3 regions of the Microbacterium galbum genome follow, and region 2 is predicted to be linked to each of the others. Evidence: predicted binding sites of a transcription regulator. Region 2 holds the regulator's gene; each other region holds the start of a gene.
What was found. Region 2 encodes HrcA, which represses chaperone genes, less so after heat shock. Its sites were predicted from a motif close to TTNGCACTCGNNNNNNNCGAGTGCNAA; they were not measured.
Positions count from the first base shown of each region.

Region 1: a site for HrcA is predicted at 3,220-3,246, ahead of RWH45_RS10980 (Hsp20/alpha crystallin family protein). Genes of this name have one in related genera too.
Region 3: a site for HrcA is predicted at 2,106-2,132, ahead of groES (co-chaperone GroES). Genes of this name have one in related genera too.

Region 1 covers NZ_JAWDIS010000002.1:382,319-387,267, reverse strand. Annotated here, with positions in the region: gene RWH45_RS11005 (helix-turn-helix transcriptional regulator) at 1-512, opposite strand, end outside; gene RWH45_RS11000 (sugar ABC transporter ATPase) at 700-1,059, shown strand; gene RWH45_RS10995 (hypothetical protein) at 1,139-1,294, opposite strand; gene RWH45_RS10990 (CDGSH iron-sulfur domain-containing protein) at 1,308-1,508, opposite strand; gene RWH45_RS10985 (iron-containing redox enzyme family protein) at 1,505-2,575, opposite strand; gene RWH45_RS10980 (Hsp20/alpha crystallin family protein) at 2,682-3,137, opposite strand; gene RWH45_RS10975 (manganese catalase) at 3,376-4,257, shown strand; gene RWH45_RS10970 (DUF2231 domain-containing protein) at 4,263-4,823, shown strand; gene RWH45_RS10965 (SDR family NAD(P)-dependent oxidoreductase) at 4,921-4,949, opposite strand, start outside.
Region 2 covers NZ_JAWDIS010000003.1:397,881-402,829, reverse strand. Annotated here, with positions in the region: gene RWH45_RS14715 (HIT domain-containing protein) at 1-93, opposite strand, end outside; gene RWH45_RS14710 (16S rRNA (uracil(1498)-N(3))-methyltransferase) at 264-998, opposite strand; gene dnaJ (molecular chaperone DnaJ) at 1,001-2,125, opposite strand; gene hrcA (heat-inducible transcriptional repressor HrcA) at 2,188-3,228, opposite strand; gene hemW (radical SAM family heme chaperone HemW) at 3,494-4,711, opposite strand; gene RWH45_RS14690 (DUF1990 domain-containing protein) at 4,711-4,949, opposite strand, start outside.
Region 3 covers NZ_JAWDIS010000001.1:742,230-747,178, forward strand. Annotated here, with positions in the region: gene RWH45_RS03495 (ABC transporter substrate-binding protein) at 1-288, opposite strand, end outside; gene rarD (EamA family transporter RarD) at 604-1,545, opposite strand; gene groES (co-chaperone GroES) at 1,730-2,026, opposite strand; gene RWH45_RS03510 (THUMP-like domain-containing protein) at 2,159-3,346, shown strand; gene RWH45_RS03515 (hypothetical protein) at 3,368-3,817, opposite strand; gene tsaD (tRNA (adenosine(37)-N6)-threonylcarbamoyltransferase complex transferase subunit TsaD) at 3,814-4,911, opposite strand; gene rimI (ribosomal protein S18-alanine N-acetyltransferase) at 4,911-4,949, opposite strand, start outside.

The DNA.
Region 1 (4,949 bases), on a different contig from region 2:
ATGCCGTCGTCGTGGACGGCGACCAGCGACGACGACACGTGTGCGAACGAGCGTTCCCACTGGGTCGCGGCGTCGCGATCCCGCGCCTGTGGATCGATCCGACGCAGCACGAGTCGGTCGTCGCCCGAGGCGATGCGTGCGACGCGCTCGGCGTCGCTGCGGTCGAACACGAAGGCACGTACCCGCGCCGAACCCGTCCATTGCGCGTCCGCCCCGGCGTCCGAGGTCACCCATGGTCGCCGCGGGTCGACGGGGCGCCCCTCCGACTCGATGCGCACGTCGTCCGCGATCATGCGGCACGCCATGATCTGGTCGGTCATGCGCACCGAGGAATGGACGGATGCCGCGAGTTCATACGACACCGCCGAGAAGTGCGCGAGCTCGACCGAGGTCCACGAGAACGACACGGTACGGGGGTCGACCCGCTCGAGACGGGCACTGGGGACGAACTGGCGCCACACGCGTTCGACGTCGTCGATTCCGCGTGAGCGCACCGAGAGGAACTCTCCCATGGCTTTCCTTCCGCCGCGTCGTGGCGCGGCCCGGGGTGGGGTGGTGGAGCGGAGCGCGGGCCGGACGTGACGTCCGGTACGGGCGCGCCGAGAGGCTGTCAAGGGGCGGGCCGGTTGCGCGGGGCCCGCGTTGGATGGGTTCACCGCTGATTCCGGCGGCCCCCCGCGTCCGACGGAAGGACCCCTCATGAGCGACGCTTCGATCGACCCGACCCCCGACGCGACCATGCCGGCCGCGGACGTGGGAACCGCGGGTGTGCAGCCCCTGCGCGACGGCGACACGTCCATCGAGCCGGATCCCGCGCTCGACCCGGCGCAGGCGGAGTGGGACGCCACCACCGCTCTCGACGAGGGCGCCGATCCCGACGACATCAACCCGGCCACCGCGACCGGCGCCGACCCTGCCGAGATCCCGGCAGACGACAGTGACATCCCCCTCGAGGACATCCACCCCGAGTCCACCGGTACCGACTCGCAGGGCGAGGACCCGGGCGTCGTCGAACTGGGCGAAGAGGGTCAGGGCGATCTCGCTCCGGAAGACCTCTGACGCACTCCCGACGCCCCGGTCACCGCTCCCGGTGGTCGGGGCGTCGTCGTGCGCGTGGGCCCCTCTCCTGCCGGGCCGCCTACGCATGGTCGCGGGCGTCCGCGACCCCGCGTCGCAGCGCGCGTGAGGGCGTGGCCGACCGACGCACGAGGTCGTGAGGGTCGTCCGCGAGCTCGTCGAGACCGGCGTCGTCCCTCCGTCGCAGCGGCAGCGCGTCGTCGGCGTCGAGACGCATCGGGGCGAGAGCCTCACTCCTCGGTGCGGAAACCCGACGCCTTGTGGGTTCCGTCGCAGAGCGGCTTGATGGTCGACAGTCCGCAGCGGCACAGGGCGACGGTGCGGCGGGTACGGGGCACCTCCGCCCCCTCGCTGGTCAGGAGGTGGGCGTCACCGCGGACGAGGAGGGGACCGTCGGGGTAGGCCGTGATCGTGACGCGGTCGTCGGTCATCGTTCGTCCTCCGTGCGCAGCGACGACGCACCCCGCGACCACGCGTCCAGCATGTGTCGGCCGACGCGGTCGTCGACCTCGAGGCACGCGGCCGCGCCGAACAGGATGTCGGGGAGCAGGTCGGGCCGGTCCTCGGCCAAGGCGCCGGCGAGGTCGCGTCCGGCGATCTGCTCGTGCACGGCGTCGGCCTCGACGTGCTCGTCGAAGTACCCGCACACATCGTCGCCGAAGCCGAGCCGGCGCAGCCCCTCGGAATAGAGACGGTTGGGGATCGAGGAGGTCATCTCGAACGCGGCGAGGTGACCGACGATCGCGCCGAGCAAGCGGCGGTTGAGTCCGAACATCGACATCGTGTTGTGCGACGCGAGGGTGACGGCGGGAACGTCATCGACATAGGCGCCGTACGCGTCGGTGAGTCCGGCGCCGCGGACCGCCCGTGCGAACAGGGTCGCGTGAACGCGGTCGGGGCGACCGGCGCCGTACTCGTCGGACTGGATCTCGACGAGGGCGGCCTTGGGGCGGCCGGTCAGGCGGGGGATGGCCCAGGAATGGGGGTCGGCCTCGCGCAGCGTGTACACCGTGCGGTGCACGAGGAACTCGTGCGCCTGCTCGAGCGTGGCCTTGCGCGCCAGGTGACGCGAGAGGCTGGGGCCGCCCTCGGCGCCGGTCAGGGCGAAGAGGTCGCGGGCCACGGCATCCGCGGTGGGCGCGGGTGGTTGCGGGACGGCGATGCTCTCGCGCAGCGAGGCCTCGAAGGCCGTCTCGATGACGCGTCGGGTGGCGACGAGCGCGGGATCCCACTCGAGCTCGGCACGAAACGCCGCGATCGATCCGTACGACGAGGCGTACAGCGCGAAGAGCGCGAGCTGGAGATCGTCGTCGCACGCGATGTCGGCGGTCGTGGAGACCGCCGCGTCGGCGAGTGCCGTGTGCCCGGTGGCGACACCGTCCACGAGGTGACGCAGAACCGCGGCGCTCACGGGTCCGCGGGCGTCGAACGGCACCAGCCGGGCCTCGACGTCGTCGACGGGCGCAGCGGGCGGGGGCGAGGACAGAGTCGGCGGCACCCAGGCACTGTGCGTCAGGGAGCGGCGGTTGTTCGAGACCCTTGACAAGCGGAGGCGCCCGGGCGAGGGAGCGGGTGGATGGGACCGCTCCCTCGCTCGGTGGTGATCACTGCTCGATGGGCTGCGGCGTGCTCTCGTGCGCTTCGATCACGCCCTCGCCGTCGTCGGTCGACACGGCGATGCGCCGCGGCTTCGCCTTCTCGCTGACGGGGATCGTGACCGAGAGCACGCCGTTGCGGTAGGCGGCGCTGATGCGCTCGGTGTCGATGCCCTGCCCGAGGTTGAGCTGTCGGACGAAGGATGCCGTCTCGCGTTCGCGGGTGATCCACTTCACGCCCTCGCCCGAACCGAGGGTGCGCTCGGCGCGGATCGTCAGCAGCTGGCCGTCGACGTCGATGTCGACCGACCCGGGGTCGACACCGGGCAGGTCGGCCGCGAGGACGTAGTGATCGCCGTCGCGGTACAGGTCCATCGGCATCCGGCGCGGACCACCGCCGCGGCGGGCGTCGAGGAGCGTCGACGCGAGGCGGTCGAGGTCGCGGAAGGGGTCGTAGGTGGCCATGGTCGTTCTCCTTTTCGATCAGTCCGGACGTGGCATCCGGGGCTCCAGAAGTTGAGTCATGCTCGCTCAACTCGGCAGAAGATTAGCACTCTCGGGTCGAGAGTGCCAAGAGGTCGGGCGCGCGATTGTGGCCCGCGTCGACCGCGCCCGCAACCCCCGTGCCGGACCCCTGCGAGGAAGCGTTTCGTGGCCGTCGATGCCGAGCCCCCCGGTCGGCGTCCCGACGACGAGGAGAGACATGTACTTCCACCGACAAGAACTCCAGCACAGCGCCACCCCCGACAAGCCCGACGCCGTCTACGCCCGCAAGCTCCAGGAGGTGCTCGGCGGCCAGTACGGCGAGATCTCGGTCGCGATGCAGTACCAGTTCCAGGCGTGGAACATGCACATGCCCGGCAAGTACCGCGACCTCGTGTTCGGTATCGGTGCCGAAGAGATGGGTCACGTCGAGATGCTCGCGATCATGATCGCGCAGCTGCTGGAGAAGTCGCCGCTCGGCATCACCGAGGAGGCCGTGCAGGACGACCCGACCGTCGCCGCCGTGATCGGCGGCACCGACATCCAGCACGGGATCGTCGCGGGCGCTGGTGCCCGCCCCGTCGACGCGAACGGCAACCCGTGGCAGGGCAGCTTCATCACCGCGAGCGGCAATCTGCTCGCCGACTTCACCGCCAACGCGAACGCCGAGATGCAGGGGCGCGTCCAGGTCGCGCGGCTGTATCACCAGACCGATGACCACGGCGTGAAGGACCTGCTCGCGTTCCTCCTCGCCCGCGACACGATGCACCAGAACCAGTGGGCCGCCGCGGCCGCCGAGCTGCAGGCCGAGGGCTACGAGCAGATGCCCGTGCCGAGCAACTTCCCCCTCGACAAGGAGGATCGCGACGTGTCGTACCAATACATCAACTTCAGCAACGGTGCGCAGGCCGGTGACGGCACCTGGGCCTCGGGGCCGACGCCCGACGGCAAGGGCGAGTTCACCTACCTCCCCGAGCCCCCCGCGGGCGTGCCGATGCCCCCGCCCACCAAGCCCGACGTGCGGTTCTACGGCACGACCGAGCTGCCGAACACGGTCGAGAAGCTCGCCGGGCGCGCGCAGGACGCGCTGCACAAGGAATGAACGGGATGGATGCCGCGGCGCCGGGGCCCTCGACGGTCTCGGCGCCGCGGAGCGGAGCGAGCTTTCCCGCGATGCGCGCGGCCAAGGTGCCGCGGTCGATCGTGGCGGGGCCGTACGGGCACCCGTTCCATCCGGTCGCGGTGACCGTGCCGATCGGGGCGTGGTCGTCGAGCCTCGTTTTCGACCTGCTGGCTCTCGCCGCCGACGATCCCCGGGCGTTCGCGAAGGGCTCGCGCTGGCTCATCGCGATCGGTCTCGGCGGGGCAGTGGGGGCGTCGGTGCTCGGCCTGCTCGACATGTCGCGCATTCCGCGCGGAACGCCGGCTCGGCGGACGGCCGTCGCTCATCTGGTGATCAACGTCACCGCGATGGCGCTGTTCTCGACCAGCCTCGTCGTGCGGGCGTTGGATCTCGCGCGGGTCCCGGTCGTGGCCTTCGGGCTCAGCGTCATGGCCTCCGCCGGGCTGAGCGTCTCGGGCTGGCTCGGCGGAAAGCTCGCCTACCGCTGGGGCGTGCGGGTCGCCGACGAGAACACCCAGCGCGAGGGCTTCGAGACGGCCGCCTGACCGATCGGTCCTCTCGACCGCGGGGGCTTCGACAGGCTCAGCCTCCTGTGGCGGGAGGTCCGTGAGCCTGTCGAAGGGACCGGAGGCTTCGACGGGCTCAGCCTCCCGTGGAAGAACGCGGGCGCC
Region 2 (4,949 bases):
GTCGCGGATCGCGAAGGCGTTCTCGGTCTCGGCCACGATCTCGGCAGGGATCTCGCCCTGCAGGATGCGCGTGAAGATCGACGGTTCGCTCATGGCATCCAGTCTAGTGAGGGCCTCCGACACCGGGGCTCGGCCGTTTCGCCGACGCCCTCTCGGCGCTCACCGACCCGGATCGGGGCGGATCCGGCCGCTCGGGGCGGAGAATCGACGCCCCGATCTGCCGTATCCGCGCCGGATGCGAGAAGCGCCCGGCACGGCCCGGCTCACCAGCGCCCGTGCGCCGCCGACAGCACCGAGATGGCCGCGGCCCCGGCGGTGGAGGTCCGCAGCACGGTGTCGCCCAGCCGCACGAGGCGGGCGCCGGCGTCTTCGAGCGCCGACAGCTCCTCCGGGGCGATCCCGCCCTCCGGGCCCACCACGAGCACCACGTCGCGACCGTCCGATGCCTCCGCGGCCACCTCGGTGAGGCGGACGGATGCCGTCGGCTCGAGCACGAGGACGACAGAGGCACCGGCACGGGCGACGAGGTCGGCCGTCCGGGCCACGCCCTCGACCTCGGGCACCCACGCGCGGTGCGCCTGCTTCGCAGCCTCGCGGACGATCGTCCGCCAGCGCGCGAGCCCCTTGTCGGCCTTGGCATCCCAGCGCGAGACGCTGCGCGCCGCCTGCCACGGGACGATCTCATCGACGCCGAGCTCGGTCGCCGCCTGGACGGCCAGCTCGTCGCGGTCGCCTTTCGCCAATGCCTGCACGAGCACGAACCGCGGGACCGACGCCGCGACCTCCTCGCGGCCCGTGACCCGCACGTCGACCTGCTTGGGGCCGAGAGCGGTCACGACTCCCGAGAGCCACACGCCGCGTCCGTCGCCGAGCGTGACCGCCTCGTCGACCCGCACGCGCCGCACGCTCGCGGCGTGATGCGCCTCCGACCCGGTGAGGGTCACGGCATCCCCCGGCTGTGCGTCGGTGGCGTCGTCGGTGACGAAGTGCAGCGCCATGCTCAGTGGCGGAAGCGATCGCGGAATTTGCTGAACATGCCCTGCTGGTGCTCGGCCAGGCGGGGCCCCGGATCCTTGGTGCGCTTGGCGAACTCCTCGATGAGAGCCCGCTCCTTGTGGTCGAGGCGCGTGGGGGTCACCACGTGCACACCGACCTTCAGGTCACCGCGCTGGCTGCCCCGCAGGGGCGTGATGCCGCGGCCCTTGATCGTCAGCACGTCGCCCGACTGCACGCCCGGGCGCACCTCGAGGTCGACGGAGCCGTCGAGCGACTCGATCGTCGTGGTGGCGCCGAGGATGGCGTCGGGCATCGACACCTCGAGGGTGGCGACGAGGTCGTCACCCTCGCGACTGAATGCGTCGTGCGCCTCCACGGTGATCTCCAGGTACAGGTCGCCGTTGGGGCCTCCGGCCGGGCCCACCTCGCCCGAGCCGGGGAGCTGCAGGCGCAGGCCCGACTCGACGCCCGCGGGGATGTCGACCGACACCGTGCGGCGCGCGCGCACCCGGCCCTGACCCTGGCAGGTGCCGCAGGGGTAGGGGATGGTCGTGCCGTGACCGTGGCACACGGTGCAGGGCTGGCTGGTGACGACGTTGCCGAGGAGGCTCCGCACGGTGCGCTGCACGTGACCGGAACCGTGGCAGATGTCGCAGGTGACCTCGCTGGTACCGGGCTGCGTGCACGCTCCCTGGCACGTCTCGCAGAGGACCGCCGTGTCGACCTCGAGGTCGCGGTGCGTACCGAAGACGACGTCGCCGAGCTGCAGCGTGACGCGCACGAGGGCGTCCTGGCCGCGCTCCCGGCGTGACCGCGGTCGCGGGCCGCGGCCTCCGCCGCCGCCCTGCGCGCCGCCGAAGAACGTCTCGAAGATGTCGCTGAAACCGCCGAACCCGGCCGCTCCCCCGCCCCCGAACGGGCTCTGGTCGCCGCCCATGTCGTAGCGGCGGCGCTGCTCGGGATCGCTCAGCACGTCGTAGGCGTGTGTCACGAGTTTGAACTTCTCGGACGCGTCCTCGCCGGGATTCACATCGGGGTGCAGCTGGCGCGCGAGACGCCGGTAGGCCTTCTTGATGTCTTCCGGGCTGGCGTCGCGTTCGACGCCCAGGACCTCGTAGTGGTCAGCCACAATCGCCTTCCTGCCCGCTCGCGCGGGGTCGTTCTCGTGGGGAGTGCTCGCGGCGCGAGACGTCAGCGCGAGCTGTCGTCGTCTTCGAGCATCCGGGTCAGATAGTGCGCGACGGCGCGGACCGCCGCGAGGTTGGAGGAGTAGTCCATGCGGGTCGGCCCGAGCAGACCCACGCGGGCCCCGCCGGTGGAGCCGTCGTACCGGCTCGCGAGCACGGAGGCCTCGACGAGGCCGAAAGGCTCGTTCTCGCGCCCGATACTCGCCGACAGTCCCTTCTCGTCGGCGACCATCTCGCTCATCAGGCGCAGCAGGGTCACCTGCTCCTCGATCGCTTCGAGGAGCGGGTAGATACTGCCGCGGAAGTCCTGCTCGCGCTTGGCGAGGGTCGCGGCGCCGGCCATGACGAGACGGTCCTGACGGAAGGCCTCGAGCTCCTCCCCGACCACGCGCAGGACCGCGTCGGCGATCGCGTCGAGCACGACCCCGGGGCGCGGGCCGGCAGTGAGGGCCTCGAAGACGCGCTGGGAGCTCTCGGCGACGCTGTGTCCGACGAGCACCGCGCCCACGCGCGCGCGCAGCAGGGCGATGTCGCTCTCGCCGGGCTCGGCGGGCACGAGCGCGATGCGCTGCGACACCCGACCGGTGTCGGTGACCAGGATGACGAGAACCCGGGGCCCGCCGAGGGCGACGAGTTCGACGTGCGTGACGTTGGCGCGAGCGAACGAGGGGTACTGCACGATCGCGACCTGGCCGGTCAGCTGCGTCAGCGCCCGTACCGTGCGTGCGAGGAGGTCGTCGAGGTCGCCCGCCTCATCGAGGAAGGAGGTGATGGCGCTGCGCTGCGCGCTCGACAGCGGGCGGAGCTCGGCGAGGTGGTCGACGAAGACGCGGTAGCCCTTGTCGGTCGGGACGCGTCCCGACGACGTGTGCGGCGCGACGATGAGGTCTTCGTCCTCGAGAAGGGCCATGTCGTTGCGGATGGTCGCCGCCGACACCCCGAAGGCATGGCGGTCGACGATGGCCTTGCTGCCGACGGGCTCGCGCGTGTCGACGTAGTCCTGGACGATCGCGCGCAAGACCTGGAGGCCGCGTTCCGACACCATGGCTGCTCCTCCCGTTTGGCACTCGACTCGACTGAGTGCCAATTCTACGACGATCGCCCCGCCCGTGCGTCGAGCGGCTCGCGGAGGTCGGCGGCGTCGCTGTCAGGCGGCGCGGCGTGCGTGTGAACGCCGCTCCGAGCGGCGGACCCCCGGACAGGGCGTTTACGCCTCGCCGGGCGTTTGCACGAAGCACCGACGCGCCAACGGGCCGCGGGCATCGTCACGCCCGACGATTCAGCCCGTGGGCAGCAGAGGCGTCCCCGGGTCAGGCCGTCAGCGCGCGCACCACGGCATCCGCCAGCAAGCGTCCGCGACGGGTCAGCACGATGCGCCCGCGCACGGCATCCGGGCCCTCGATGAGCCCGTCGGCGATGAGGGATGCCACGGCCTTGCGCCCCTCGCCGAGGATCTCCGACACCGCGAGCCCTTCGCGGATGCGGCTGCGCAGGAGCACCGACTCGAGCCGACGCGCCGTCTCGTCGGGACGCTCTCGCGCCGCGGCGGGCGATTCGGCGGCGGCGAGCCGCTGGGCGTACGCGGCGGGATGCTTCACGTTCCACCAGCGCAGCCCCGCGACATGGCTGTGCGCGCCCGGACCGAAGCCCCACCAGTCGGTGCCGCGCCAGTACGCGAGGTTGTGGCGCGAACGGTGCGCGACGCCCCGCGACCAGTTCGACACCTCGTACCAGTCGTAGCCCGCGGCGGCGAGCAGATCGTCGGCGAGCTCGTACATGTCGGCCTGCAGGTCGTCGTCCGGCGTCGCGACGGCGCCGGAGCGGATCTGCCGCGCGAGCTTCGTCCCGTCCTCGACGATGAGCGCGTACGCCGACACGTGGTCGGGTTCGAGAGCGGTCGCCGCCTCGAGCGAGGCGCGCCAGTCGTCGAGCGACTCCCCCGGCGCGCCGTAGATCAGGTCGACGGAGACGTCGAGACCGGCGCGGCGCGCGGCCGCGACCGCGGTGGCGACGTTCAGCGGATCGTGGGTGCGGTCGAGCGCCGCGAGCACGTGGGGCCGGGCCGACTGCATGCCGATCGACAGGCGCGTCACCCCGGCGGCGGCGAGGGTGTCGGCGACCGCGTCGTCCACGGTGTCGGGGTTCGCCTCCACGGTCACCTCGGCGCCCTCCGCGATACCGAACTCGTCGCGGACCGCGTCGAGCATGCGGGCGAGGTCACCCGGCGGCAGCAGCGTCGGCGTCCCTCCCCCGAAGAACACCGTGGATGCCGCGCGCCGACCGCCCGCGGCATCCATCACTGCGCCCGCCAGGCGCACCTCGGTGGCCAGGGTGTCGGCGAAGTCGTCCTGCCGCGCTCCGCGGAGCTCGCTCGCCGTGTAGGTGTTGAAGTCGCAGTAGCCGCAGCGCACACGGCAGAACGGCACGTGCAGGTAGACGCTGAAATCGGCGCCGGGATCGATGACGAGGTCGTCGGGGAGGCGTCCGTCGACCGGCGCGGGGTCTCCGAGCGGGAGGGGCCCGCCCATCAGGAGGAGTACAGCGGCGAGATCGCGCGCAGGTAGCGCGCGAACAACGCCTTGCGCCGACGCCGGACGCGGCTGGTGAAGAGGCGGTACGACGGGGCGGTGGGCCGATCGAAGGCGCGTACGACGAACCAGACCTCGTCGTTCTCGCGCCACTCGAGGCTGAAGAGCTCCTCGCCGCTCACGATCGAGTGCCCCACGGTGCCCAGGATGAAGCCGACACGACGAGGCTCCTCGAAGA
Region 3 (4,949 bases), on a different contig from region 2:
CTTGAACGGGAATGCGTCTCCCGTGGCCTCGATGTCTTTGATGGCCAGCTTCACACCGGCGACCTCGGGCGGGCCGAGGAAGGCGAGGTTACCCGTGGCGGGCAGGATCGTGCCGACGCTGAACGTGCCGTCGGCCTCGGACACGGCGCCGCCGCCGCCCGACGATGCACTCGGTGCAGCGGCATCGTTGCCGCCACCGGAGCATCCGGCGAGGACGAGCGCGCTGGCGCCGACCAGGGCGATGCCGCCGAGGATTTTGGCGCCGCGCGTGCGCGAAATGACGTTCATAGTGCTCCTTGCTGTGAATGAACGTTGGGCGACCCTATGGGCCACCTGGTGTCCTAAACCTAATCGGCAGCGCATTTTCCGCGTGTTGCCGTTCGTTAACGATGTGCGTCGAAGCGGTCACGGCCGCATAACGGTTCAGCCCGCGTCTTGACGGCGACCCCGAAGGAGCACGGGTCGCCGGACCCGGAACGAAGAAACGGCCGGATCGGGCAGGACGAACGCGGAACGACATCTTCCGCGCCCTCATCGTCCCACCCGCCGCCGACATTGTCTGTCGACCGAACGGAGGACGCGACGGCGGGTCGGACGAGGGGATCAGACCGGTTCGGCGACGTCGTCCACCACGCGCCGGTGGCGCCGCGCAGCCACGATCGAGTCGACGCTCAACATGACCAGCGCGACCCACACGAGCGCGAACCCCACCCACCGTTCGAGCGTCATGGGCTCGTGGAGCACCCATACGCCGATGATGAACTGGATGATCGGCGCGACGAACTGCAGCAGGCCGATCACCGTGAGGGGGACGCGCCGGGCACCGGATGCGAACAGCAGCAGCGGTACGGCCGTGACCGCGCCGGCGAGCAAAAGGAGAACGGTGTGCAGCACCCCGGCCGTGCCCAGCGTGATCCCCGTCAGGTTCGCCACGAAGATCAGCTGGATGACGGCGACCGGCAGCAACCACATCGATTCGAGGGTCAGCCCGCTCACGGCATCCACCGCGGGACCGATCTGCTTCTTCACCAGTCCGTAAAAGCCGAACGAGAAGGCGAGGGTCAGCGCGATCCACGGGAAGGCGCCGTATCCCACGACGATCACCAGGACCGCGGCCACGGCGATGCCCACCGCGATCCACGGCAGGAGCCGCAAACGCTCGCGCAGCACGACGACACCCAGCAGCACGGTCACGATGGGGTTGATGAAGTAGCCGAGACTCGTCTCGATGACGTGCCCCGTGAGGGCACCGAAGAGGTAGGTCTGCCAGTTGACGTAGATAAGCACACCGGCGACCGCGGTCAACAGCATCAGCCGCGGTTGCCGCACGATCGCGAGGAACGGGCGCCACGCGCGCAGCACGGTGAGAAGCAGCAGGCAGAAGACGAACGCGAGGAGGATGCGCCAGGCCACCACCTCGAACGGGCCGGTCGGCTTCAGCTGCAGGAAGTAGATGGGCAGCACGCCCCACAGCAGGTAGGCGCCAAGTGCGTACAGGGCGCCGCGGGTGCTCCCGCCGGTCAGAGCGGAGGGAGCGGGGGTCACCGATACAGCCTACGCGCGCCCCCGAGGCGGCGACGGTCGCGCACCCGCGCATTCCTGCCATCGCGTGGCGAGCGCTCCGCATCGTCCATCGACCCCCGGGGACGACGCGCGCCCCCCGCCCTCCCCCGGGAACGACGAAGGCCCCGGATGCCGAGCACCCGGGGCCTTCGATCGAGTCACGCGATCAGCGGACGACGACCGCCAGGACGTCGCGAGCCGAGAGCACGAGGTACTCCTCGGCGCCGAACTTGACCTCGGTGCCGCCGTACTTGCTGTAGAGCACGCGGTCGCCGACGGCGACGTCGAGGGGGACACGGTTGCCGTTGTCGTCGATACGGCCGGGGCCGACGGCGACGACTTCGCCCTCCTGCGGCTTCTCCTTGGCGGTGTCGGGGATGACGAGACCACTCGCGGTGGTCTGCTCAGCCTCGACCTGCTTGATGACGATGCGGTCCTCGAGCGGCTTGATGGAAACCGACACGGTCTACCTCTTCTTTCTCGTTACAGAAGACTTGTCAGCACTCACGCGGGGAGAGTGCTAATCCGAGTGTAGAGAAGCGCTGGCACTCACGCAACGCGAGTGCCAGCACACTCCCCCGCCTAGGCTGAATCGGTGGATACCAGCGAGCTGACCGCCCTGCTCACGCCCGACGGCCTGCGCCTGCTCGACGAGCTCGGCCCCATCGGCTCGACCGACGAGGCCGCCCGCGCGGTGTCGCGGCTGCGGGCGGCCGGGCACTCCCCCGACCTCGTGTCGGCGGTCGTCGGCCAGGCCCGGCTCCGCGTCCGCGCGACCGCGAAGTTCGGCGCGTTCGCCGACCGCATGCTCTTCACCCGCGCGGGGCTCGAACAGGCCACGCGCCTTCCGATCGCCGCGCGTCACGCGGGCCGCTTCCGCGCCGCGGGCGTGTCGAGCGTCGCCGACCTCGGCTGCGGTATCGGCGGTGACGCGCTCGGGCTGGCGGGACTCGGCATCCGGGTGCACGCGGTCGACGCCGACGAGGTGACCGCCGCCATCGCGGCGTACAACCTCGCCCCGTTCGGCGATGCCGCGACGGTGGCGCACGCGCGCGCCGAAGAGGTCGACCTGACGGGGACGGATGCCGTGTGGCTCGACCCTGCACGCCGCACGGCGGGCCACTCCGAGACGCGGCAGGTCGCCTCCGGCGAATGGTCGCCGTCGCTGGACTGGGTGTTCGAGCTGCTGCGGAGCACCCCGGGCGGGGTCAAGCTCGGCCCCGGCTTCGATCGCGCGCGGATCCCCGACGACGTCGAGGCCCAGTGGATCAGCGCCGACGGCTCGACCATCGAGCTCGTCCTCTGGGCGGGGGCGCTCGCGCGCGAGAACGTGCGACGCGCCGCGCTCGTGGTGCGCGGCACCGACGCGTGGGAGCTCACGGCTCCGGCGGACAGCCCCGACGCCGAGCCGCGGGACCTGGGCGCCTTCGTGCACGAGCCCGACGGCGCGGTCATCCGCGCCCGGCTCATCGGCGAGGTCGCGCGAGCACTCGAGGCGGGGATGCTCTCGCCACAGATCGCCTACCTCACCTCCGACGCACCGCTGACGAGTCCGTTCGTGCAGTCGTTCCGGGTGCGCGAGCACCTGCCCGCCGACCCGAAGAAGCTCGGACAGGCGTTGCGGGCGCGCGGGATCGGCACGCTCGAGATCAAGAAGCGCGGCGTCGACGTCGACCCGGCGGCGCTCCGCCGGAAGCTCTCGCTCCGCGGAGACGAAGCGGCGACCCTGCTGCTCACCCGCGTGGGGTCGACGCGCCTGGCTCTGCTGGCCGACCGCGTCTGACGCCCGCCGGGCTCCCGCGCCTCAGCGCACGGCGAGCTGCGAGAAACCCCAGATCAACCACCCTGCGCTGAACACGACGGCCAGCAACGACAGGGACAACGCCCACACGGCCACGCGCCGGCTGTCGTGCGCGCGTCTTAGCGACAGGATGGCGAGGATCGCCCCGATCACGCCCAGGGGAAGCAGCCACCCGGTGATGAGGGCGGCGACCAGCGCGAGGATCGCCACGGCGAGCGCCCACGGCGCCAGCGAGGGCGGGGGTTTCGGCGCGGGCGGGACGTACGGGATCAGGTGGTCGCCGAAGGCCGCCATCTCCAGCTGCGCGGTGGGGAGGCGTTCGGGGTCGTCATCCGCGATCTCCGGGCGCTCGCCCGCGGGCACCATCCACGGCCGACGCGGGTCGATGGGCGCCGCGGCCGACTCGGGGGTCTCCTTGCGCGCACGGCGCGTGGGCGGGGTCTGATCCGTCACGGCGACCGGGTCTCGGCATCCGGAGCGGGGGCATCCGGGTCTTCGGCGACCTGGATCTCGGTGACGGGAAGGGTGGAGTCGGCTCCGAAGGCGAGGGTCGACGGGCGCCGACCCGAGGCGATGAGCTCCGCGGCGAGGGCGGCGATCATCGCGCCGTTGTCGGTGCACAACCGCAGCGGCGGAATGCGCACAGCGACCCCCGCCGCCGCCGCGCGCTCGAGGGCGACGTCGCGCAGGCGCTTGTTCGCGATCACGCCTCCGCCCAGCAGCAGTCGGGGCACGCCGTACCGCGCGCACGCGTCGAGGGCCTTGGTGACGAGAACGTCGACGACGGCCTCGCGGAAGGATGCCGCGACATCGGCGACCGGCACCGGTTCACCGGTCGCCTCGTGCTGCTCGACCCAGCGGGCGACCGCGGTCTTGAGCCCCGAGAACGAGAAGTCGTAGCGGTGGGATGCCATGTCGGAAGCGCGTGAGAGCCCCCGCGGGAAGCGGATCGCCGTGGGGTCGCCGCTCGCCGCCGCGCGGTCGATCTCGGGCCCCCCGGGGTAGGGCAGCTTCAGCAGCCGCGCGACCTTGTCGAATGCCTCGCCCGCAGCGTCGTCCATGGTCTCGCCGAGCAGCTCGACGTCGCTCGTGAGGTCGCGGACCAGCAGGAGCGAGGTGTGCCCTCCGCTGACGAGCAGGGCGACCGTGGGGTACTCGAGCTCCCCCGCCTCGGCATCCAGGATGTCGGCGGCGATGTGGCCCACGAGGTGGTTGACCGCGTAGAGGGGCTTGTCGAGCGCGACGGCGAGGCCCTTGGCCGCCCCCACCCCGACCATGAGCGCTCCGGCGAGCCCCGGGCCGCTCGTCACCGCGACGGCGTCGAGGTCGGCGAGCGTCACGCCGGCCTCGGCGAGCGCGGCGTCGATCGAGGGCTGCAGCGCTTCGAGGTGGGCGCGCGCCGCGACCTCCGGGACCACGCCACCGTAGCGGGCGTGCTCGTCCATGCTCGAGGCGATCGTGTTGCTCAGCAGCGTCCGGCCGCGCACGATGCCGATGCCGGTCTCGTCGCAGCTGGTCTCGATGCCGAGCACGAGGGGCGCGTCCATCAGCACCATCCCTTTCCGGTGGGCGACGGTGTCGCGGA